DNA from 4 places in the Alteromonas sp. MB-3u-76 genome. Region 4 is predicted to be linked to each of the others. Evidence: predicted binding sites of a transcription regulator. Region 4 holds the regulator's gene; each other region holds the start of a gene.
What was found. The regulator sigma-54, encoded in region 4, starts transcription at its own class of promoters, with help from an activator protein. The targets are predictions, from matches to a motif close to GTTGGCACGNNNNTNGNNT.
Positions count from the first base shown of each region.

Region 1: glnA (glutamate--ammonia ligase) is a predicted target of sigma-54. The motif match lies at 3,635-3,653, and genes of this name have one in related genera.
Region 2: CW735_RS11135 (DUF1328 domain-containing protein) is a predicted target of sigma-54. The motif match lies at 2,874-2,892, and genes of this name have one in related genera.
Region 3: xdp1 (exosortase-dependent surface protein XDP1) is a predicted target of sigma-54. The motif match lies at 3,540-3,558, and genes of this name have one in related genera.

Region 1 is NZ_CP025115.1:3,439,499-3,445,329, forward strand. Features, by position in the region: gene CW735_RS15285 (MalY/PatB family protein) at 1-564, opposite strand, end outside; gene CW735_RS15290 (response regulator) at 801-1,184, opposite strand; gene typA (translational GTPase TypA) at 1,435-3,264, opposite strand; gene glnA (glutamate--ammonia ligase) at 3,720-5,129, shown strand; gene CW735_RS15305 (DUF4124 domain-containing protein) at 5,332-5,831, shown strand, end outside.
Region 2 is NZ_CP025115.1:2,496,665-2,502,495, forward strand. Features, by position in the region: gene CW735_RS11110 (hypothetical protein) at 1-80, shown strand, start outside; gene CW735_RS11115 (hypothetical protein) at 169-453, shown strand; gene CW735_RS11120 (CC0125/CC1285 family lipoprotein) at 479-1,057, shown strand; gene CW735_RS11125 (phosphoribosyl-AMP cyclohydrolase) at 1,278-1,922, shown strand; gene yfbR (5'-deoxynucleotidase) at 2,024-2,674, opposite strand; gene CW735_RS11135 (DUF1328 domain-containing protein) at 2,935-3,111, shown strand; gene CW735_RS11140 (hypothetical protein) at 3,179-3,427, shown strand; gene CW735_RS11145 (hypothetical protein) at 3,582-3,800, opposite strand; gene CW735_RS11150 (DUF349 domain-containing protein) at 3,801-5,831, opposite strand, start outside.
Region 3 is NZ_CP025115.1:2,875,142-2,880,972, forward strand. Features, by position in the region: rRNA gene CW735_RS12850 (16S ribosomal RNA) at 1-841, opposite strand, end outside; gene pssA (CDP-diacylglycerol--serine O-phosphatidyltransferase) at 1,326-2,135, opposite strand; gene xdp1 (exosortase-dependent surface protein XDP1) at 2,494-3,441, shown strand; gene xdp1 (exosortase-dependent surface protein XDP1) at 3,597-4,448, shown strand; gene prsT (XrtA/PEP-CTERM system TPR-repeat protein PrsT) at 4,551-5,831, shown strand, end outside.
Region 4 is NZ_CP025115.1:843,306-849,136, forward strand. Features, by position in the region: gene ptsN (PTS IIA-like nitrogen regulatory protein PtsN) at 1-342, opposite strand, end outside; gene hpf (ribosome hibernation promoting factor) at 356-643, opposite strand; gene CW735_RS03775 (RNA polymerase factor sigma-54) at 672-2,171, opposite strand; gene lptB (LPS export ABC transporter ATP-binding protein) at 2,249-2,974, opposite strand; gene lptA (lipopolysaccharide transport periplasmic protein LptA) at 2,974-3,567, opposite strand; gene lptC (LPS export ABC transporter periplasmic protein LptC) at 3,536-4,114, opposite strand; gene kdsC (3-deoxy-manno-octulosonate-8-phosphatase KdsC) at 4,111-4,671, opposite strand; gene CW735_RS03800 (KpsF/GutQ family sugar-phosphate isomerase) at 4,672-5,649, opposite strand; gene CW735_RS03805 (calcium/sodium antiporter) at 5,649-5,831, opposite strand, start outside.

The DNA of each region.
Region 1 (5,831 bases), 1.8 Mb from region 4:
TATCTCCGATTGCGTTAACACTGTGCCTACCGGATTCATAGGATTACATAATATGAACAGGGTGCATTTAGGGTCGGCGGCTTCTCGTTCAAGTGCATCAAAGTCGAGGGTATACCTAGGATTCTCTGCATCACTCGTTGAGTCGATGACAGTGCCAATATCGACTCTTTCTAACTGATTGAGTTTAGGCGCGGCCAACAAAGGCGGATAGTTTGGCGTTTGAATTAGCACCTTATCACCTGGGTTGCAGTAGGCTTTGCACGCAACGTTAAATGCAGGCACCACACCCGGCGTCCACACTAGCCACTCAGGCTCAATGTGCCAATCGTGTTTATCTTTTAGCCAACGCACTACTGCGTTAATAGCCCCCGTGTGATGCGAGGGCAGAATGTACCCCATGTTTCCGTGGTCTACCTGAGCAGAAATAGCGTCTAAAATAGGCTGAGCACAAGAAAACTCAGTATCTGCAACCCAGGCAGGAATGATGTCTTTGCCTTTGTACTTCTGCCATTTAAATGAATGAGTCTCTTTTCTTGATGGGGTATTGTCGAATAATGCGCTCACACTACATCCTTTTGCCGAGAAAGTTATGCTTCAAGTGTATGGTTTTGCAAAGGTATAAACTAGGGTGGGAAGTACATTTCTCTATAACAATTTGCACTTAATTATTGTGATGCAGGTACTCAGTTGCTACTAATCGCCTACTGGCCCAAGGATGTGCTACTTGAAGGAATGCTTGCAGTGAGTGCTGAGAATAAATATCTCAGAGTGTTTTTGGTAACAAAGCACTTAGAGGTATTTCAATTGCAGTGGTTTTGAGATGTCACCTTATCAGAGGTAGCCACTAACTCTTTCATGCTAATTGGCTTTGCTAGGAAGCCAGAAACATTGAGTTTAGCCGCATCCAATACAAGACTTTTATGAGGGTCTGCAGTAATGAGCAAAAACGGAATTTCTAAACCTTTTGAACGACATAGCTTTAACAAGCTCAGCCCATCATAGTCGGGCATAAGTTGGTCGCTAATCACCAAATTCAATGAATCTGGCGTTTGCTGAAGCAAAAAATCTCGAGCGTATTTGCTCCGGCTAAACGGATAAACGGTTGCATCCAACTGGGTTTCTAATGCATCGGTTATTAAATCGAGGGTAATTTGATCATCTTCAATGACGGCAATTGAAAGCATGGAAGTACCTCTTAAAAAATTCCACCGTTTACACAAGTTACCTGTAAAAGCGATATAGCCTACAGGAGCTTAATAACTTAAAGTGTAGGGACAAAATATAGAAATGACCACTCGCCTTTGGTAGCAACTATTTAGCGAGTTATGGTTTGAACAAGCGCTAATAGAATAAAAAATGCCAACGCGAGGTTGGCATTTTTATCTTTTTTCAGCGCAAACATTAACGCGCTAAAACTTTAACGTATATTGCTGTCTATTTTGGCGCTCGCGATGCACGCTTGCGTTCGTTCTCTGTAAGCAACTTCTTACGGATACGAATAGATTCTGGTGTAACCTCTACCAATTCATCTTCGTCAATGAACTCTAGTGCTTGCTCTAGAGACATTTTGATTGGTGGTACAAGTGTTTGCGCTTCATCAGTACCAGAGGCACGAACGTTAGTAAGCTGCTTACCTTTCAACGCGTTTACCGTTAGGTCGTTGTCACGGCTGTGAATACCGATAACCATACCTTCGTAAACTTCAACACCATGACCGATGAACAAACGACCACGCTCTTGAAGGTTAAATAACGCATTAGTAAGTGCTTTACCATTAGCGTTGGCAATGAGAACACCGTTTTTACGCTTACCAATAATGCCGCCTTTGTATGGGCCGTAGTGATCGAATGAATGGTATAGCAAACCAGAACCCGACGTCATTGTCATAAACTCTGTTTGGAAACCGATAAGACCACGACTTGGAATAACGAAGTCGATACGAACACGGCCTTTACCATCTGGAGACATGTCTGTCATTTCAGCTTTACGTAGACCAAGCTGCTCCATGATAGAACCCTGATGCTGTTCTTCACAGTCAATCGTCAAGGTTTCAAATGGCTCTGTTGTTTCGCCATTTTCTTCTTTTAGAATTACTTCTGGACGAGATACAGCAAGTTCGTAACCTTCACGACGCATATTTTCAATCAGTATGCCTAAGTGAAGTTCACCACGACCTGATACGCGGAATTTATCCGGATCAGCCGTTTCTTCAACACGTAGTGCAACGTTGTGAACAAGCTCGTCGTTCAAACGTTCAAGGATGTTACGCGACGTTACATACTTACCTTCTTTTCCAGCAAAAGGTGATGTATTTACTTGGAACGTCATGGTTACTGTTGGCTCATCTACCGATAGTGGTGGAAGTGCTTCAACGGCATTCACGTCACAAATTGTGTCAGAGATTTTCAGTTCACCAAGACCAGAGATAGCGATGATATCGCCCGCATTCGCGCTGTCTACTTCGTGACGGTCTAGACCAAGGTAGCCATATACTAGGCCAACTTTACCGTTGCGAGTTTTGCCATCAGCAGTAACGATAGTTACCTGTTGGTTGGTTTTAACTGAACCGCGGCTGATACGACCTACACCGATTACACCCACATACGAGTTGTAATCTAGCTGTGAAATCTGCATTTGGAAACCGCCGTTGGCATCAGCATCTGGTGCAGCAACTTGGTCAACAATAGTTTGGAAAAGTGGAGTCATGTCTTCTGACGGTGTGTCAGCATCGTTAGACGCCCAACCGTTTAGTGCAGAAGCATAAACAACTTGGAAATCAAGCTGCTCATCAGTAGCGCCAAGGTTATCGAACAAATCAAATACTTGGTCCATTACCCAATCAGGGCGAGCACCTGGCTTGTCGATTTTGTTGATGACAACAATAGGCTTAAGGCCTTGAGCAAATGCTTTTTGAGTAACAAAGCGCGTTTGCGGCATTGGACCTTCTTGAGCGTCAACAAGTAGAAGTACAGAGTCAGCCATTGACATTACACGCTCTACTTCACCACCGAAATCGGCGTGTCCCGGAGTATCAACAATGTTGATACGGTAGTCTTGCCAGTTAATTGCAGTATTTTTCGCCAAGATGGTGATACCGCGCTCTTTCTCGATGTCATTCGAGTCCATAACGCGCTCTTCTTGTACGCCGCGAGATTCCAACGTTCCAGATTGCTGAAGAAGCTTATCTACCAAGGTAGTTTTACCGTGGTCAACGTGGGCGATGATTGCGATATTACGCAATTTACTTATATCAGTGGTATTCATGCTTATATAGAGCCTGTGTAAATCGATACATACCAACACGGTATGCATGAGATTTCTTGCAAAAAATGCAGATAGAAAATTTTCGCGGATTGTACAGAAAAAACGCGCCGTTTGCGCATCTTTTTTCACTTTGCAATGAATGTTTCCGCTTTTCTTATGATTTTAAAGGCCTATAGCGGAATTTAATGGTAATAAGGGAGTAATTCACTGTGTAGAAAGAGTGGCAAGCGGCTAGAAAGTATTCTAGTCTAAACATCTTAGGCGACGCCACCTGCACCACTATCGCACGACATCGCACCAAGTTGGTGCGAAGCAAGCTATATTACAGGTCTTCATCTTAGTCTAAGCCGCAGAAAACGGCAGATAGATATATGGCATGATTATCGCTTTCACAATTTTACTGTTGGAGTGAGCCTGATCACTCTGCATTTTTACATTAAAACCTGGAGGACACGATGTCAGTAGAAAAGGCATTAGAGCTGATTAAAGAAAGCGAAGCGAAATTTATCGATTTACGTTTTACCGATACCAAAGGTAAAGAGCAACACGTATCTATTCCTGCGAGCCAAGTTGATGAAGATTTCTTCGAAGAAGGAAAAATGTTTGACGGTTCTTCAATTGCAGGCTGGAAGGGCATCAACGAATCTGACATGGTTCTTCTTCCGGACGCAGACAGCTGCGTAGTTGACCCTTTTGCAGAAGAAACACAAGTAAACATCCGCTGTGACATCGTTGAGCCTACTACTATGGAAGGCTACGAGCGCGACCCGCGTTCTGTTGCTCGCCGCGCAGAAGAATATCTGAAGTCTACAGGTATCGGTGACACGGTATTCTTCGGTCCAGAACCAGAATTTTTCCTTTTCGACGACGTGCGTTTCCACACTGATATGGCGGGTTCTTTCTACAAGATTGATTCATCAGAAGCAAAGTGGAACTCTGGCGAAGAGTTTGAAGGCGGTAACATGGCTCACCGTCCAGGCGTAAAAGGCGGTTACTTCCCAGTACCTCCAGTAGACTCTGCGCACGACATTCGCGCGGCAATGTGTATGGTTATGGAAGAGATGGGCCTTGTTATCGAAGCGCATCACCATGAAGTTGCTACCGCTGGCCAAAACGAAATTGCATGTGAATTCAACACGTTAGTTAAGAAAGCTGATGAAATCCAAGTATACAAGTATGTTGTACACAACGTTGCTCATGCATACGGTCAAACTGCGACCTTTATGCCTAAGCCTCTAGTTGGCGACAACGGTTCTGGTATGCACTGTCACCAATCTATTGCAAAAGATGGCAAGAACATCTTTGCAGGTGACAAGTATGCAGGCCTTTCTGAAGAAGCGCTTTACTACATTGGTGGTATTATTAAGCATGCTCGCGCAATCAATGCGTTTGCTAATGCATCAACAAACTCGTATAAGCGTCTTGTACCAGGGTTTGAAGCACCTGTAATGCTGGCTTACTCTGCGCGTAACCGCTCTGCTTCAATCCGTATTCCTTATGTAACAAGCGATAAGGCTCGTCGTATTGAAGTGCGCTTCCCTGACCCAACAGCTAACCCATACCTTGCATTTACTGCAATGCTTATGGCTGGCCTTGACGGTATTAAGAACAAGATCCACCCTGGCGATGCTATGGATAAAGACTTGTATGACCTACCGGCAGAAGAAGCAGCAGAAATTCCAACCGTTGCTAGCTCGCTAGAAATGGCGCTAGAAGCATTGGATAACGACCGCGAATTCCTTACTGCTGGCGGTGTAATGACTGATGACATGATTGATGCATATATCGACCTTAAGTCTGAAGAAGTCACTACTTTGAACATGACAACTCACCCTGTTGAGTTCGACATGTACTACAGCGTTTAATAGAAACGTTTCAACATGCGCTTCGTGTGTTGATGATGTATGTAGATATTTGAAGCCCGCAATTGCGGGCTTTTTTATTGTCTGCGCATTGATTTGTATAAGGGCCTATTAGGTTGGGAACAGCCTGCGCGACTAACAATTACCTATTATGCTTAGAATCATCTATGATAGCGTTTGAGCAACATTTAAAGGGACACCATTTATGACAGATTCAATTAAACGCACCTCGCTGCTTTTCACTTTGCCGTCATTTACTTTGTTCCTATGCGCCACCTGCTTTTCTCATCAGGCTTTTACCCAGCAAACATACGATCAGCAAACACCTGACCAGCAAGCCTCTGCCCAGCAAAACACGACACAGAAAAATAAAACACACCAACAAAAAACACAAAATAGTCCTGCGCAAATTTTCAAAGTCGTCAACGAAGACGGCTCTGTGACATATACAGATACACCACCGCCAAATGCCGAGACCGTAGAGCTAGATATAAAAACACGTAACGTGGTCTCTGCTATTAAAACGCCAAAGACTCAAAAAGTTCAGGTTAAAAAGAAAAAGCCAAATTATAGCGTAAGTATCGCTAGCCCCGCTCCCGAAGCGACCTTGAGAGACAACGCTGGCAACATTGTTATTAAAGCGGAACAAAACAGTGCAGTAAAAGCTCCCTTGTATCGCTTGATATTCGACGGTGCCCCAGTTAA
Region 2 (5,831 bases), 1.7 Mb from region 4:
TTAGACTGGCAAAAAATGCATCTCAACTAGTTAGCTTTGAAAGGGTGATAGGGTTAATAAAACGCAGCCTTCTTACATAAAATTTGCATAAAATTTGCATAATATTTTCATAAGACTCCCATAAGACGTCATTAGTCTGAAACTACGCTATAGTAAAGGATAAACGTTATGATTAACGCACTGATGAAAATCGTTTTACTGAAAGAACAGTTGCTTGATATTGAGAAAAAAGAAAGAGATCTTTATGCCCAAAAGCATCACGCATCGTTAGCGGAAGAAAACGCCAAATTGAAGTGCAGGTTTTTATTTGGCAAACCTGAAGTTATTCTTTCTATTGTGGGTTTAGGCGCCTATAAAGGTGCATCTGACGCGAAACCAAAAGTGAAAAAGAATCGTAAAACAGCACTAACAACGATAGGCAGAACCGCGTTGCTATCGCTATTTAAAATGTAATTAATATGGCAAAAGGAAGTTATTGATGCGTCATAAATTTAAAATAAGAAATATTCACGCTGTCGTAGGTGCCGCAATTATCACAAGCAACATTTTAGCCGGTTGTGCGTCGGTTCCAGTAGCATCGCCTACACCTTATAAATCGGCCAAATCAGAGCAAAGCTACGGTTATTCAAGTGAAAAAATAAGCGACGCAGAATACCGAATTCTGTTTAAAGCTTCTGACAAGACGCCTGCTGATAAGGTGCAGCAGTATGCACTGAGAAGAGCAGCAGAAATCGCGCAGACTAATGGATTTGATTTTGTTGCTGTCGCATCTACAAACATTGAAAAGAAACGGGTTATAGCCCGCGAAATATCAATGACCAAAAACGACCAGGTCACTTTTCCCTCTGATAAACAGTGCACCATGTCTGGATGTTCAAACGTTGCACAACCTTCAACATTGCCAAATCCCAGCGATATTGAAAAGAAAGCGATGAAAGATATTTATTTTTCAATTGTCGCCGAGATGTCGAATGACAAAGTTAGTCTTGGCAATAACGCATTTTCGGTTAGCGAGTTGCTTGCACAACCCCTAGAAGAAAAAAATCAGAACTATTAATACAAACGGTTAAGCCGATATTGGCTTAACTAAAACACCGTCTTTACGAGGCGTAAACTTACTTTATTCCTCGTGAATCTGCTCTTAATTCCATGTTCATCTGTTTTTAATCTGCTACAAAAGTAGCCGTAATCACTTCGCTATATGCTTAACAGTAAGCAATGCAATAAACCTGAAATTGCAATTGTGACTCACTGACACAAGAAGAAGGATTTATGAGATGAATAAATTAAACGTCATTAGCTCAAAAACTATCGCTACAACAGCAGTGATACTACTTGCTTCGGGATGCAGTGCGGTTGCAAACCCTCAGAAAGCAGGTAGCACAACAAGCGCATCGCCTTCCCTTACAGCACAAGCACTGGATAATTCGCTACTCTATTCAAACTCATGTATTACTGAGCGCGAAGTTATTGCTGCACAAAAAATGTGGGGCGACGGTATTGTTGAAATAGGCTCGGTATATTCCAATAACGGCGATTATTCTAATGAAGCTGCCGACTTCATCCAAGACATGTATGGGTACGATTTGAGCAGTGTGCTTTTCAAACCCACACTTGCAGCCAACGATCAGTTTAGATCTAGTTTTGATGCTGCTCTGTCTTACTTTGTTGGCGGAAATGATGCTTATGCAGAAGATAAAGGCTTTGCCATTAAGCCTTACACAAATGTGAAGTTTGATAACGTGGGCATTATCAACAATAGCTGCAGGATGGCTGTGGCAATGGGAAACTATTATTTTACTGACACAAAAGGCGATGAAACCAAAGTGGAATATACCTTTGCTTACGTAAAAGACAGTGATAATAACTTACGCATTGTCGCTCACCAATCTTCGCTGCCCTACAACCCCTCGGGCAGCTAATTAAGAGCCAGTGACCTATATAGCTCAAGAAGCAAACTAGATAGCCAGCTAGGGTAAAACAACAACTCGTGTTTTACCCCGGCTTTTTTAGCGCAAATTATCTAATCATCACTATCTAAATGAAGCGTATTAGCTCGCTCTATCCACTCTAAATCTTTTGTTTGTTCATCAAGAGTACCTTTAGCATCTTCAAGAAAAATCTGGCAAAAATAGCTCACAGCGGGCAGCTTTTCTTTGTAGCGTTTTAATTGCACTTCCATTTCCTGCATCGCATTAGCAAACTCAGAATTTGATTTGGATAGCTCATAATCACATTTTAGATAAGCGCAAAGAACGTCGGCCGCTTTCGCAAGGGTCACATGTGCGTCTTCCTTGTCTTGCTCTATTAATGATTGATAGCGCTGCTGCAACGCTTCAGGTAACGTTTTGATTAACATGGCCTCAAAACGGCGTTCAAGCTTCTTGATTGCCGATGTTGTCTCGGGATCGTGATACTTTACCGGGCTAGGTATATCGCTCATCCCTGCAATTTCACTACCCTCGTGGAAAATCGCCATGGCGGCCACCCTATCTGGATCAATATCTTCTTTAAAGATATCGCACGCTATAGCGCCTAGCATATGTCCAACAACAGAAGCCTCGTAAATGTGAGTAGAAAGCATTTCGTCTTGAAACTGAGCCATTAATGGCCATCGCTTTACGTTACGAGCCCGCTGCATTAGTCCGATAAACGCCGAGTGTGTATTTGCCATTAGTCTGTTCCTTCACATATTTTAAGTTTCCGATCTTACCTTTTGGCTGCCCATTAACACAATGTAAATTATCTCTCTCGCAGTTTGTCGATTGTAAAAACTGCAAATCACCTGTAATTATTATTGTTGAGACGCCCAATAATTACTGTCCAGAATGATAAAAATTTAATTTTTATCATTAATAACATGCACTTAAAAATATGGCACTAACATAGCATCACCTTTACTGAACGAAACGGAAGCAACAAGAGGAACTTACTATGTTAGGCTGGGCAATCACATTTTTTATTATCGCCATTATTGCAGCAGTTTTTGGCTTCTCGGGCATAGCAGGTGCGGCAACAGGAATTGCACAAATATTATTTTTCGTATTTGTAGCGTTTCTTGTCATCTCGCTAATCGCAAACGCTCTTCGTGGCAAAGCGCCAAAAGCGTAACACGCTCTCAAATTAAGCAGTTAAATTAAGCAGTTAAATTAGATAGTTAAAGAAAATGAGTAAGGATATGATTTCATTTAAAGATTTAGCAAAGGTAGCAGCGGCATCAATATTTGTATTGTCTGTAGCAGCATGTAGTGAAAACGACGCTGAAAGCGCAGGTGAAGAACTTGATGAAATGGTTACCGACGCAGGTAACGCTCTCGAAGACGGTGGCGAAGAAATCGGTGATATGGCCGATGACGCAGGAAACGCCGTTGAAGACGCTTGTGAAGATGTCAAAGAAGGCGTAGATGCAGAAGACGACGATTGCTAACCAATAGGTGACTCACTAGCGGGATGGATTGTTATTAACAACTCTCTCTCGCCACATGAGAATCGCTATATGAAAAAATAAAAAATAGCCGGTAGAAGTTACCGGCTATTTTTTTACTTTTGTCACCTAGCGATACAACGCCAATTACGATCGGTTAAGACACTTCAATACCGCCCATTTCTCGCGCTAAATCGTCTAGCGTTGAGAGAGTTTGATCAAACTCTCCCACGATATACGTGTATTTGACGCTCACATGGTGATCTGTCTGCCCAAACTTAACCCGAAGACCTTCAGCATCAATATGCTTCACAGTATTGAGAAACCGATAGGCTGACATCTCGGAACCAAATTCAAACTCAACACTATTTTCCATCTACGCAAGCACACCTGGTTTGTTATCGATAACACTGATAACTCGCTGCAGTAACCCGTGCTCACTACTTTTCACCTCACCATGAGATAACCAATCTCCCAGAATGTCGGCAGGAGACGGAGCCTCGCCACTTTCCAGCTTCGCGGTCATCATTTGAAGCTGTACGCTTGAACGAGTTGACGAATCTGCTTCTGGACTTGGCATCTCACACGCTACTTCAAGTGCCACGGTTAGCCATTGCCTATCATGGCGCGAAGTGTCAGAGTTGCTTGCATTGGTGTATATACTCGACCAGCGCTTACCTAAAATTTCTAGATGCGCTTCTCGCTCACCGGGTTCATTATTTTGTAATAGTGATATTAACGCCTGCGCACGTGCAGTTTTCCGCTCATTGAGGTTTTCGCGCAGATAATTTTCTCTCTTTCGATTTAGCTCACTGATTTTGCGTTCAACTTTTGTGCGATTGGCACCTGTAAGTTCTGCTAACCCATCTTCCACTGGTTTGAGAGCGCTGCTATACGTATCTTCATCAGCCTCTACGGAAATGGAGGCTAAAATAGCAACCAGTGCTTCCGCACGCTGAGCAAAAGCATTATTTTGGGCTTTGCGCTGACCTTTAATACGTTCAAATACTTCGTCATTGCGCTTTTTAAATTCTGCCCATAATCTGCTTTCTTCGCGTTTTCCTGCATGTCCAATTTGCTTCCACTCTTGCTGTAATGTCTGAGCGGATTGGGCAGCAGCTTCCATATCTTCAGCATTTTGCAATGCATCTACCTTATCTACCAAGGCTTGCTTAAGCGCTTGATTTTGACTCTGCCATTCGCGAACAGTTTTTTGAAGTGGTGAGTTTACGGCCTTCCACTCTTGCTTTAGCTGCTCGTAGTCTTGCTTTTCAACTTGACCACAGGCTCGCCACTGCTTGGCAAGCCTGTCGAGTATTTTGCTTAGCTCCGATGGCGGCGTGTCTGGGTCGATATCTTTTGCTTTGACAATAATTGAGCGACGCAGCTCTAGTGCTGCAGCTCGCTCTGCATCAAGTTTGGCATAATGCTCTCTGCATGGCCCAAAGGCCTTTTCAAGCGCAGTATCAAAAGCTTTCTGTAGCTCCTCTGTCTGCTCGCCAGTACTATTTTGTGAGTCAGACAGTGCAGGTGCACTCAATGACAGCCATTGGCTGCGGAGATATTTAATGGTTTCGCTGCGCTGCTTGATGTTTTCGGCTGGCGTCGCTGCAAGAGTTTGTGCTTCTTCAACAAGCGCGGGCTTACGCGGTTCTGCAATGTAGCTCTGCCAACCTTCAAGGCGAGCAATATCATCAGCGGTTTTTTGATAGCGCTTTTCAATGTCTCTTTTTATATCAGCAGGTAGGCCTTGTACCTCTTCTGAAAGCTTTTTAAACTTTGACATTGCAGCGCGAAATTTACCTTGAGACACCAGGTTATCGACAATGCTGATTTGCTTTCTTACTTGACGTAACTCATCGAGATGCTTCGATTTTAATGCCTTTTGCTCTGCTCTAACTTGTTTAGTCGCGGCTTTAAAACGTTGTAAAATAACCTGCGGTTGCATAATGAGCTCTTTGCTAAGCTCGGTGTATTCCTCCACCGCCGTATCAAAAGCACTTCTAATGTCTCGCCGCTCTACTTCCTCTAACGCATCATCAGTGAGCTTTTGCGCGATATCTTCAACAGTGTGCAAGCGAGATAACAGCTTCTGCCCATACTGCTGCTGAAGAGAAAAGGCCTCTAGCTTTGCGTTGAGTTCGTCAACAGCTAGCTGAACTTCTTTCATTCTTTTGTTGCTATTATCGAGCTGATTTAAATGCTCAATAGTGGCTTCAACACCACGCACGCTCTCGTTGACTGTAGCGACATCTGCTAATGTCGCCTCACAAAGACGGGTATTATAAAGCCAGTTAACTTGCTGCTTGGCATGGGTTAGTTGCTGCTCGCATAGGGCTTGCGTATTGGCAAGTAGCGACTGCTGTTGTTTTTCTTCCCACGCCGGACGAATTCTATCTAGATAGCG
Region 3 (5,831 bases), 2.0 Mb from region 4:
CGACTTAAAGTCACAAACAGCTAGTAGACAGCGTTTACGGTGTGGACTACCAGGGTATCTAATCCTGTTCGCTACCCACACTTTCGCACATGAGCGTCAGTCTTTGGCCAGGGAGTCGCCTTCGCCACTGATGTTCCTCCAGATATCTACGCATTTCACCGCTACACCTGGAATTCCACTCCCCTCTCCAAGACTCTAGTCTGCCAGTTCTAAATGACCGTCCCAGGTTGAGCCCGGGGCTTTCACATCTAGCTTAACAAACCGCCTGCGTGCGCTTTACGCCCAGTAATTCCGATTAACGCTCGCACCCTCCGTATTACCGCGGCTGCTGGCACGGAGTTAGCCGGTGCTTCTTCTGTTGCTAACGTCACGGTGAGCAGGTATTAACTACTCACTTTTCCTCACAACTGAAAGTGCTTTACAACCCGAAGGCCTTCTTCACACACGCGGCATGGCTGCATCAGGGTTTCCCCCATTGTGCAATATTCCCCACTGCTGCCTCCCGTAGGAGTCTGGGCCGTGTCTCAGTCCCAGTGTGGCTGATCTTCCTCTCAGAACAGCTAGAGATCGTCGCCTTGGTGAGCCTTTACCTCACCAACTAGCTAATCTCACTTGGGCCTCTCTCTGCGCCGGAGCCTAAGCCCCGTTTGGTCCGTAGACGTTATGCGGTATTAGCAGTCGTTTCCAACTGTTATCCCCCTCGCAAAGGCAAGTTCCCAAGCATTACTCACCCGTCCGCCACTCGTCAGCGATGTGCAAGCACATCCTGCTACCGTTCGACTTGCATGTGTTAGGCCTGCCGCCAGCGTTCAATCTGAGCCATGATCAAACTCTTCAATTAAATATATCGAATTATGAATCGTCGTATAGACACTCTTAACGAGTGCCCACACAGATTGTCTTGTCTAAATTGTTAAAGAACATAGCGACTTCGTCGCTATCTCACCGTAAGCCGCTGCTTCTTGGTGACTCACCCTGTTCGAGTGAGGAGCGCATTAAACGCTGGAAGTTTTTACTGTCAACACTTTTTGAAAATTTATTTTCTGAAGCGTTTCTTCGAAACTCCCGTCCTTACTGCCTTACAAAGGTAGTAGAGACTAACTTCGCGGTCTCTGCCGTTTGGCTTTTCCCCCGAAGCGGATGCGCATTTTACTTATCTGCAGGCTTTCGTCAATAGCTTTCTTTGAATAAAAAGCAAAAAAGCGACCGAGTGGTCGCTTTTTGTTCATAATGTTCAGTTATCGCTGAAATCTAAGTTGAATACTCGGTTGAATACTCGGTTCTTCTCGCAGTATTAAACAAGACGAAATTAAGATAACAAGTCTTTACCCGTTTTTCTGTTCATCGCTGGGTTGCTCTACATCATTGCGCTTGGCACTTTTAAAATCTGCATCTTCTTCATGGTCGCCAACGACATCATCTAAAGTAACTTTATCAACTGTTCTAAATGTATTGATAGGACCAGCAAGTGCATATAACGCAAAAACAATAAATAAAACTAGCGCTGGTTCAGTTGCCACCACAATGAATATAAGTAGTACAAGTAGCAACGCGACAAATGGAACCTTTCCATGCCAGTTCACTTCTTTAAAAGAGTTATATTTAAAATTGCTTACCATAAACAAGCCAGCAAGGCCTGTTACTATAGCAACAACAATACCGTAGTCTGTACCGTTAACATCGTACTCTACGCCAACCCACACAAGGCCAGATACGACCGCCGCAGCTGCTGGGCTTGCTAACCCTTGGAAGAAGCGTTTGTCTGCTATACCTACTTGCGTATTAAATCTTGCCAACCTCAACGCGGCTCCTGCTACATAAACAAACGCAGCAAGCCAGCCCAGCTTACCTAGCTCGGTTAAACCCCAGTTATATGCCACCAATGCTGGAGCCATACCAAACGACACCATATCTGCCATAGAGTCGTATTCAGCCCCGAAGTCGCTTTGCGTATTAGTCATACGAGCAACTCGACCATCGAGCCCGTCAAAGATCATGGCGACAAAGATAGCAACAGCCGCAGCTTCGAAACGACCATTCATAGATGACACAACCGCAAAAAAGCCTGAAAACAGACCCGCAGTAGTTAATAAGTTGGGGAGCAAGTATATCCCTTTACGCTTTTGTTCAGACATATGTCCTCATAGCTCTACATATATAATGATGTAATTATTCCATAGATATTGGTTTGCGCATAGTAAAGTAAGGAATGTTGGCTTTCGTAAGAAACATTATTAGTACCTTTTCCGCATATTTTATGAGGTGACTAAATAAGCTCCTTGCTTTACCTCCCTCGTTTTCACACAAAATAAATCTGTTTGTCTGCACGGTTATTGCCTATAAGCAATAACAAAGTATCAAGGTACATACCTAACTCTCTAATCCATTTATTTATCATATGTATTCATCAATGCGCGTTTAGTACACGCCATATTGAGTGCCAAGCACTCATTTCAGAGCGCCAATCACAAGCTGGGCTTCAGGAGTCTTACTATGTACAAATCTTGCAATTCAAAATTAGGTCAAATATTTCTAGTTTTACCTCTATTGTTCGCATTTACAGTGACCGCATCTCCAGCCTACGCAAAGAAAAATAAAGACTTTTATAAAAACTGTAATTCAAAGAGTGCGAAACACGCTTGCAACTCCTCTTTAAAAGAAAATACATATAGCAACGATACAAACAAACCGTATGACCTAGTGGCCGATGGCGTATCTTATGGAACTAATGCTGCAAACTCTAATGTAACAGTTAATGGAGTGAAAATTTCACTAGCAGCCTTTGCAGATACGCAAAATATTCACAACGAAGTTGTTGTTGGAGCTAGCTTAGAAAAAATATCTGACAAGTGGGCATATGGCGTTACAAATAATGATGAAGCCGGTTATTACGGATGGTCTGATCATGCTATCGATAACGTAAACCACTACAGCCAAGGTAGCAACAATGCCTATTTTAGTGGCATAACAAATGTTGAACGTGATTATGATTTTGTTTTGTTATCTTTTGATAAAGCAGTCACGCTTACGGGTGCTGGATTCTCATGGCTCGCTAATTTAGACGATAGCCAAGTTTCAGTTGCAGCACTTAATAATACGTCGATACTAACGTCGGGCACCAGCACGTGGAGCAATATTGTGGACGATGCGCTAACTACAGGTTCATTTGACATAAAAAGCTCTGGGAATTCTGATTATGCGGCCAATTTCACATTTAAAGATGCCGCAAATTACTGGCTAGTTGGTGCATACAATACTGTTTTCGGCAATATTGGTGGGCGTGTTGGAAATGATGCGTTTAAATTAGCAGCTGTTGATTTTTCTGTTAAGGAAATTGCGGAAACATCAAACACAACTGAAGTGTCAGAACCTGGCACTGTGGGCTTGCTAATGGCTTGTTCTTTGTTTGCAATGTTGCGTCGTAAAACTCTGTTTAACTAAACTAGACTTTAGATCAATGACAAGTGGTACAACCTGTCAGTTTTTTTTACTCCACAAAACTTCATTCAAATATTATCGAGCAAAAACAAAAGGTTAAAACTGGCACACTCTGTGCTTTCAAGCAATATCTGTAGTTGTTGTAGTAGTATATATTAATGAAAAAATTGATTTCCTTTTTTGTTTTGGTTGCCTTGCAAATCAGTCTAGTAAATGCTGAAGACACATTAATAAAAGAGTATTCATATGACCTCATGGAGCATGATGCGTCTGGTGTATTGAGCCCCTCTGGAATAGATATTGATGGAGTAAATGTTGCGATATCTGCATGGGCGGATACCGCAATATCTGTACAAACTAATTCTGGAAGAACTTGTGTCTGGATTTTTTGTAGAAACACATCTGTTGAAACAACTGAAGACCTTGACACTATAGAATCTGCAACAGCTCAACTTGTTGATGGGTATGGTTATGGAATAAGAAATAACTTGGAGTCACCAGGCGATCACCAAACCATTGACAATTATGGTGAGGAAGTAAACGAAACACCTGTAAATTCATTTGAATATCTGTTGTTTTCTTTTGATTCAGAAGTAAATGTCTCTCAAATCGATTTTGGATGGAATGCTAATAATGGTGAGGATCAGCAAGTTTCTGTTGTATCTATCGAAGGCGCGCCTGAGATAGAAGGAGAATCGTGGGGCACTATAGCTCTCAATGCGATATCAGCCTCTTTCAATATTACAGGTGGCAAAAATAACGGTGTAGCAGACTTAAGTTCTTTAGATAACGAATATTCCAATTACTGGCTTGTTGGCGCTTATAACAAAGCCTTCGGGGATATTGGTGGGGATGAGAACAATGATGCGTTTAAAATATCATCAATTCAGTTTAATACTAAACAGGTTAATAACACTACTCCACCAGCCCAAGTCAGCGAGCCCGGAGCACTCGCGTTAATGAGCTTAGGTCTTGGTTTAGTGCTTTACAGACGCAAACGTCGCGCTTAATTGTTTTAAAACAATTAAAAAACACGTATCTTTAGAAGGTGGCTTAGGCCACCTTTTTTTATGCTATTTTTATGCTTGAGTAAGGCAAACCCAAAGGTAACTATGAACTTGTTTAATAATAAAAAGCGCTTTGTTAAACGCGCTCTCTTCTCTGTCATCGCCACCTCTTTTTTCACCGTGAACGGTTTTGCCACAACATCAGAGGATTACGAGAAGGCGTTAACTGCGTTCAATCAAAGTGAGTATGACGAAGCGTATATACACCTTAAAAATAGCCTGCAAAAAGACCCTGAAAATTTAGCCGCTAAAATTCTGATGGGAGAAATCCTACTTATCAATGGTTACCTTACCGCAGCTGAAATAGAGTTTGTAGAAGCTCTAGAAATGGGGGCCGATATAAACTTAGTCGCTGAGCCTCTAGGGAATACCTGGCTGTTTTTGAACAAATACCAAGATATCGTCGACTTTGAAGAGCTAGACAAACTCTCGGGTGACTCTGAGCAAGAATGGCTGCTTATCCGCGCCACTGCATGCATTCGTTTAGAAGATGAAGCCTGTGCCCTTAAAGATTACAACGCACTCTTATCTCGCGCCCCCAACTTTGTGCCTGCGATAAATGGTTTAGCCTCAATTGCTCTTCAAAACGAAGATTTAACGAAGGCGTCGACACTCATCAACAGAGCTATGGATGTAGAGCCAGAAAACGCCATAACGTGGCGATTGAAAGGCCAACTTGCTTATCGGCAGGGCGACAAGGATGCAGCAACTGCACACTTACAAAAAGCATTAACCTTTAATCGGGACGATCCCATTGCTCTGCGTAATCTCGTAGACCTCTATTTAGAAGCTAAAGACTACGACACCGCTAAAGTGTTTGTAGACGAGATTATTGAAGATACACCGAATGATCCGCTTGCCATACTTCTCAACAGCTGGCTTCAAAGTAGAGACAACGAACAGGCGATAGATAATGAAAAGCTAAAAGAGCTGAATGAGTTTATGGCGCAGCTAGACCCAGAACTTATTACCTCACAACCTATGCTTTTGTACATCAGCGGGCTAACTAACTTTTTCAATAACAATATGGAAACTGCAGCGAAGGATTTCACTTCTTACTTGCAAAAAGAGCCTGACGATCTGCAAGCAGTGTTGATGCTAAGTCAGGTTTATATGGCCACACAGCAGGATAAGCAAGCGCTACTACTACTTGAACGTCATCAGGAATCGCTTATGGAAGACCCCGATTCAGCACTTATGCTTGGCAATCTTTTTATAAGCCAAAACAAAGCGTTTAAAGCGGAACGTTTACTGCAAAACTTAGAGTATAAATATCCTAACGAAGGCAAGTTACAGCTTTTCAAAATTAAGCTGATGGCCGCAAGA
Region 4 (5,831 bases):
CAAATGGCCTTGAGTTTGTTCTTCAGGTACCAGTAACGCAAAAAATATGTCGACAGGCTTTTCATCAAGGGCATCGAAGTTGATTGCTGGGATACAGGTTACAACAATCGCCATTACTTGCTCTAATCCTGCCAAGCGGCCATGTGGAAGCGCAATGCCGTTGCCTATTCCTGTACTGCCTACTCGCTCCCGAGCCAGTAAACTGTTTAGCACAGTGACTTGATCTATGTTTTCATCACCTTGCGCTGCTATATCAGAAATAATTTCTAAAATTCGTTTCTTACTATTGCACTGAACCGCACACTCGGTGCGGTCCAGGCTTACGATGGCTTTAATGTCCATGCTTAATTATCTATTAATGTTTTTTCAGTTTTTCCTTATGCTTGATTACCTGCCGGTCGAGTTTATCCACCATGCTGTCAATCGCTGCATACATATCGGTATTTTCTGAGGATGCAAACACTTCAGCACCGCTAAGGTGCATAGTGGCTTCGGCTTTTTGATTTATTTTTTCTACGTTGAGGATGACATGGACATTAGAAATGTGATCAAAGTGACGCTCAAGTTTGCTGAACTTCGTATCGACATAATTACGCAAAGAGTCGGTGATTTCGACATGATGACCAGTTAGGTTGATTTGCATATTTCGTCTTCCTTTTAATATAGCGCCTTTAAATAAGGCTTTTGCGTTGGTTAGACGGGGGTATCGATAAAGACTCCCGGTATTTTGCTATTGTCCGCCGAGCGACTTTTATGCCTTGCTCTGCCAACAATAAAGCAATCTTGCTATCGCTTAATGGTTTGCTAGGCGTTTCTGCTGCAACCAGTTTCTTAATTAACGCACGGATAGCGGTAGATGAACACTCGCCGCCTGATTCCGTTGCCACGTGGCTGGAGAAAAAATATTTTAACTCGTAAATTCCTCGTGGAGTATGCATGTATTTTTGAGTAGTAACCCGTGAAATCGTCGATTCATGCATGTCTACCATTTCTGCGACATCATTGAGAACCATTGGTTTCATCATTTCGGGGCCGTGCTCAAAAAATCCCATTTGTTGCTGAACAATACAGTTAGCCACTTTCATTAATGTATCGTTTCTCGACTCTAAGCTTTTTATAAACCATTTGGCTTCTTGCATATGAGAGCGTATGAACTGTGAATCGCTACTATTTTTCGCTTTTCTACTCATCGCTGCATACTGCTGGTTTACACCCAGTTTAGGTAAGCTGTCTGGATTCAGTTCTACAGTCCAGCGACCGTTTTTCTTTGCTACCGATACATCGGGGATAACATACTCAGGCTCTTTAGTAACTAAAGCACTACCTGGGCGAGGATTCAAGGTTTGAAGCAAACGCATTGCCTCGCGAAGCTCGTCTTCTTTCAAACGACTCTTACGCATTAAGGTTCTGTAGTCTTTGCTGCTAAGCAAATCCGAATAGTCCTCTATCAGTCTTTTTGCCTCTTCCAACCAAGGGGTATCGTCGGCAAACTGACGAAGTTGAACCATCAGACACTCCTGTGGAGTGCGCGAGCCAGAGCCAATGGGGTCAAACATTTGAATACGTTTTAGCACGCACTCCACTTCGTCTAACTCTATCTCTTCTTCAACATTTTCGGTTTCAATATCTTCAAAATTAACGGCTTCTAATATTTCGTCTAACGTTGCCGTGAGATAACCCGACTCATCAATGGAGTCAATAATAGCAATGGCAATCGCTCTGTCAGTGTCAGAAAAAGGAGTGAGGCGCATTTGCCATAATAAATGGGCTTGAATATCTTCTGTGGTTTCACCCTGGAAAATTTGGTCATCATCGTTGTTTGATGGACCGGGAGCAGGTGCAGAGGAGGCAGAATAATATTCGTCCCATGTGCTATCGATGGGCAATTCATCAGGAAGGTCGTTTTTTTCAAGGGCATCACCAGACTCGATAGTGTCGCTAGACGCAGAAGCAGTGGCTTCGCTAGCGCTATCATCGTTGTCGATGTTGTTTTTTTCAGCTTGAGGCTCGTCGTTACCTTCTTCAATTTCTAAAAGAGGGTTTGAGTCTAACGCCTCCTGAATCTCTTGCTGAAGGTCGAGTGTAGACAGCTGAAGCAGCTTGATAGCTTGCTGCAGCTGTGGAGTCATCGTTAGTTGTTGACTAAATTTTAACTGTAAAGATGGTTTCATCTACGTCTTATATTTATGCTCTTCAGTGAATGTACCAGAGCGCTTGAGAAAAATGACAATTAGGTTACATACAATAACTATAGCCTGAATTGTTCGCCTAGGTATACATCCCTTACTTTTTGATTACTTAAAACCTGTTCCGCGGTTCCTTGCGCAATAAGTTCGCCATGACTCACAATGTACGCTTTTTCACAGACATCCAATGTTTCTCTCACATTGTGGTCGGTGATGAGAATGCCTATTCCTCTGTCGCGAAGGTGCTGTATTATCTTCTTTATATCATTAACTGATATTGGATCAACACCAGCAAAGGGCTCGTCGAGCAAAATAAATTCGGGTTTAGCCGCAAGTGCTCTTGCTATTTCTACTCTGCGACGTTCTCCACCGGAAAGGCTCATACCCACACTATTACGTATATGGTTGATATTGAATTCATCAAGTAGTGCGTCAGCTTCTTCTTCCTGTTGCTGAGAGTTCAAATCCTTTCGGGTTTGCAAAATAGCCATGATATTTTCATGCACAGTCAGTTTTCTAAATATAGACGCTTCTTGAGGTAAATAACCAATTCCACCGCGAGCGCGTTCGTGCATGGGCTGATGCGTTAATTCTTTATCGTCTATTAATATCTGCCCTTTGTCTGACGGAACTAGACCGACAATCATATAAAACGTTGTCGTTTTTCCCGCGCCATTTGGGCCTAACAGCCCAACAATCTGCCCTGTAGAGACTGACAGACTAACATCAATCACAACTTGGCGGGATTTGTATGCCTTAGCAAGATTTTTTGCACTAAGAGTAGCCATTACTGTTGCTTGCCTTTACCGTCTTTGCTTTTGTCTGTGTCATTATCACTGCCATCATCACTATTCGAATCGTCTTTTTTGACTTTTCTAATAGACTCTGGCGTGAATACCGTGGTAACGCGACCTTTACCATCTTCTTGATTGCCGCCAGTTGCTAATAACTGTTCAGTTATCATGTCAAAGGTAATGTTATCGCCCTTTACTTGGCTGCTATCTTGCCGTAATTCAGCGTTGCCGCTCAGTGAAATAGTGCGCTTTGCAACCTCGTAACGAATCTCGTTAGCTTGTGCCGATACTGGATTTCCATCTTCTAGTTTTTGCGAGTAGCTAGCAGGTTTACCTCGCGCGACAAAAATCTCACGACCACTGCCTCCAGAGGCAATAACTTCCACTTCGTCAGCTTCAATAACTAAAGAGCCTTGGGTAATAAGTACATTGTCTTTGTACAAAGCAGTTTTATTTTTCCCATCTATAAACTGAGAGTTCGAGCCAATCTCGATAGGAAGGCTAAAGTCCTTTTCGTTGGCAAGCACTGGGCCGGCGCATAAGACAAATATAGCGCTAGTTACTAGGAGAATACGTTGTATGTACATGGTCAATAAGCTCATATTTTTGTGTACGCAGGTTTGCGTTAAATCCATTGCTTTGAATAACGTACTGCATGCCACGTATTTCTACTGGTTGGTCTGACGTCATTTGTTTACTGTCTAAATTAATTTGAATATATTCAGTGGTGATTGTTTTGACAAAGTCATCCTGGCTTTGGTTCTCAATGTTGACCTTATTTTCTAGCTGGATAAGTTCGTTATTGTAAAGTGTTCCTTCTAATGCAGTAACCACCCACGGGGAATCTGCATCGCTGCTGTACAATGTATAGCTGGGTTGCTCAAAAGAAACAAAGCCCAACTGGTCATAATGCTCCATTGATGAAGCAAACACTTTGTGATTCAGCTGACCTTCACTGTTATACAAGGTTGTGGTTAAGTTTTTTGCTTTATAGGCTGGCTTGAGGGCATCGAGCCCTTCTGAGCTGGTTAGCACAGGTTCTTCTTCCATCCATGTTGGGATATACATCAGCATGGCGAGAATAAAAAGCGCAGAAATACTCAACCCAAGGCGGTTAAAGCCGAATGCGTTCATACGCTGGCCCCAAAAATACCGTTTTCAATTCCTTTAGCTTGTAATAGTGTGTCAGATATTTCTCGAACCGCGCCAAATCCGCCGGGCAAAGTAGTGATCCAGTTAGCTTGATTTTTGACATAGGGATGAGCATCTGCCACCGCTATTTTCACTTCGGCAAGTTCGTACATACCAGTGTCGGGCATATCATCACCAACAACAGCGATATTTTCGGGCGCTAGCTCAAGCTTGTTCATTAAATGTTTCAATGCATCAAACTTGTTCTCTTCACCTTGAATAATGTGAGCTACATTTAATGCTTTCATTCTGTTTTCGACAATGGCTGAGCGCCTGCCGGTAATAACGGCAACATTAATGCCGTGGCTAACAAGCGCTTTAACTCCATAGCCATCTCGGGTGTGGAATGCCTTCAATTCTTCACCGTCGTTGCCTAGGTAAATACGGCCATCAGAAAACACCCCATCTACGTCACACACCAGCAGTTTGATGTTTGACAATGCATCGAATAACACCGATGGCATGATGGTGTAAAGCGTTTGGGTTGGCGTGGTTTCCATTTATAAAACTCCCGCTTTTAGCAGCATGTGCATATTAAATGCGCCAACCGGAGTGTGCTCATCGTCAAGCACCATTAACGCACTAATTTTAAAGCTTTCCATTACGTTCAGTGCTTCAACAGCCAGTTGGTTTGGTGTTGTGGTTTTTCCGCCTACTGTCATCACGTCACTGACCTTAGCGTCATGTAAATCGACCCGGGCATCTAGAATTCGCCTTAAATCTCCGTCGGTAAAAACGCCGGTTAGCTTGCCAGACTCATCGACAATACCGGTCATGCCGAGCCCTTTGCGGGATATTTCAAGCAGTGCCTGCGCCACTGTTGCTCCGTTACTGGTAAGCGGTATGTCATCGCCCGTAAGCATAATGTCGCTCACTTTTAGCAAGAGTTTTCTACCTAACGAGCCTCCCGGGTGTGACAACGCAAAATCATCAGAGGTAAAACCTTTTCTGTCCAACAACGCTACAGCTAGAGCGTCGCCCATTACCAGTGTAGCGGTTGTACTGCTTGTGGGAGCCAGACCGAGGGAGCAGGCTTCTTGTTCCACGCTTATATTTAACACCACATTAGCATGTTGACCTAGTGTGCTTGATTCACTGTTGGTCATTGCTATCACGTTAACACCCAGCCGTTTTACCACGGGCAGCAGATTTATTAACTCGCTGGTTTCACCAGAATTAGAAATAGCTAAAAGCACGTCGTTTTTGCTTAACATGCCCAAGTCACCGTGATTAGCTTCGCCAGGGTGCATAAAAAACGCTGGAGTACCAGTGCTTGCTAGGGTTGCAGCTATTTTGTTTCCAATATGTCCCGACTTGCCCATGCCGCAAACGACAACTTTACCCAAGCAGTTGTAAAGCATGTTACAAGCATCGATAAAACTGTCGTCTAGTCGTTGTGCTAAATCGGTAATTGCACGAGCCTCAATATCGATAACTCGTTTTGCCGAAGCAATGTAATGGTGTTGTTTATTTGTCATTATCCAAACAGCCAAAATTGATAGCCCACAAAACAGGCTAAAAGAATTGCACCGTTAGTGCGAGATATTTTACGTTTGCCGATGAGGTCGAAGCTGAATAAAAACAGTAGCAAGGTTAGCCCTAGCATCACATACATATCTCTATTGTACACATCTGGGTCTAACAAGCCGGGTGCAATAAG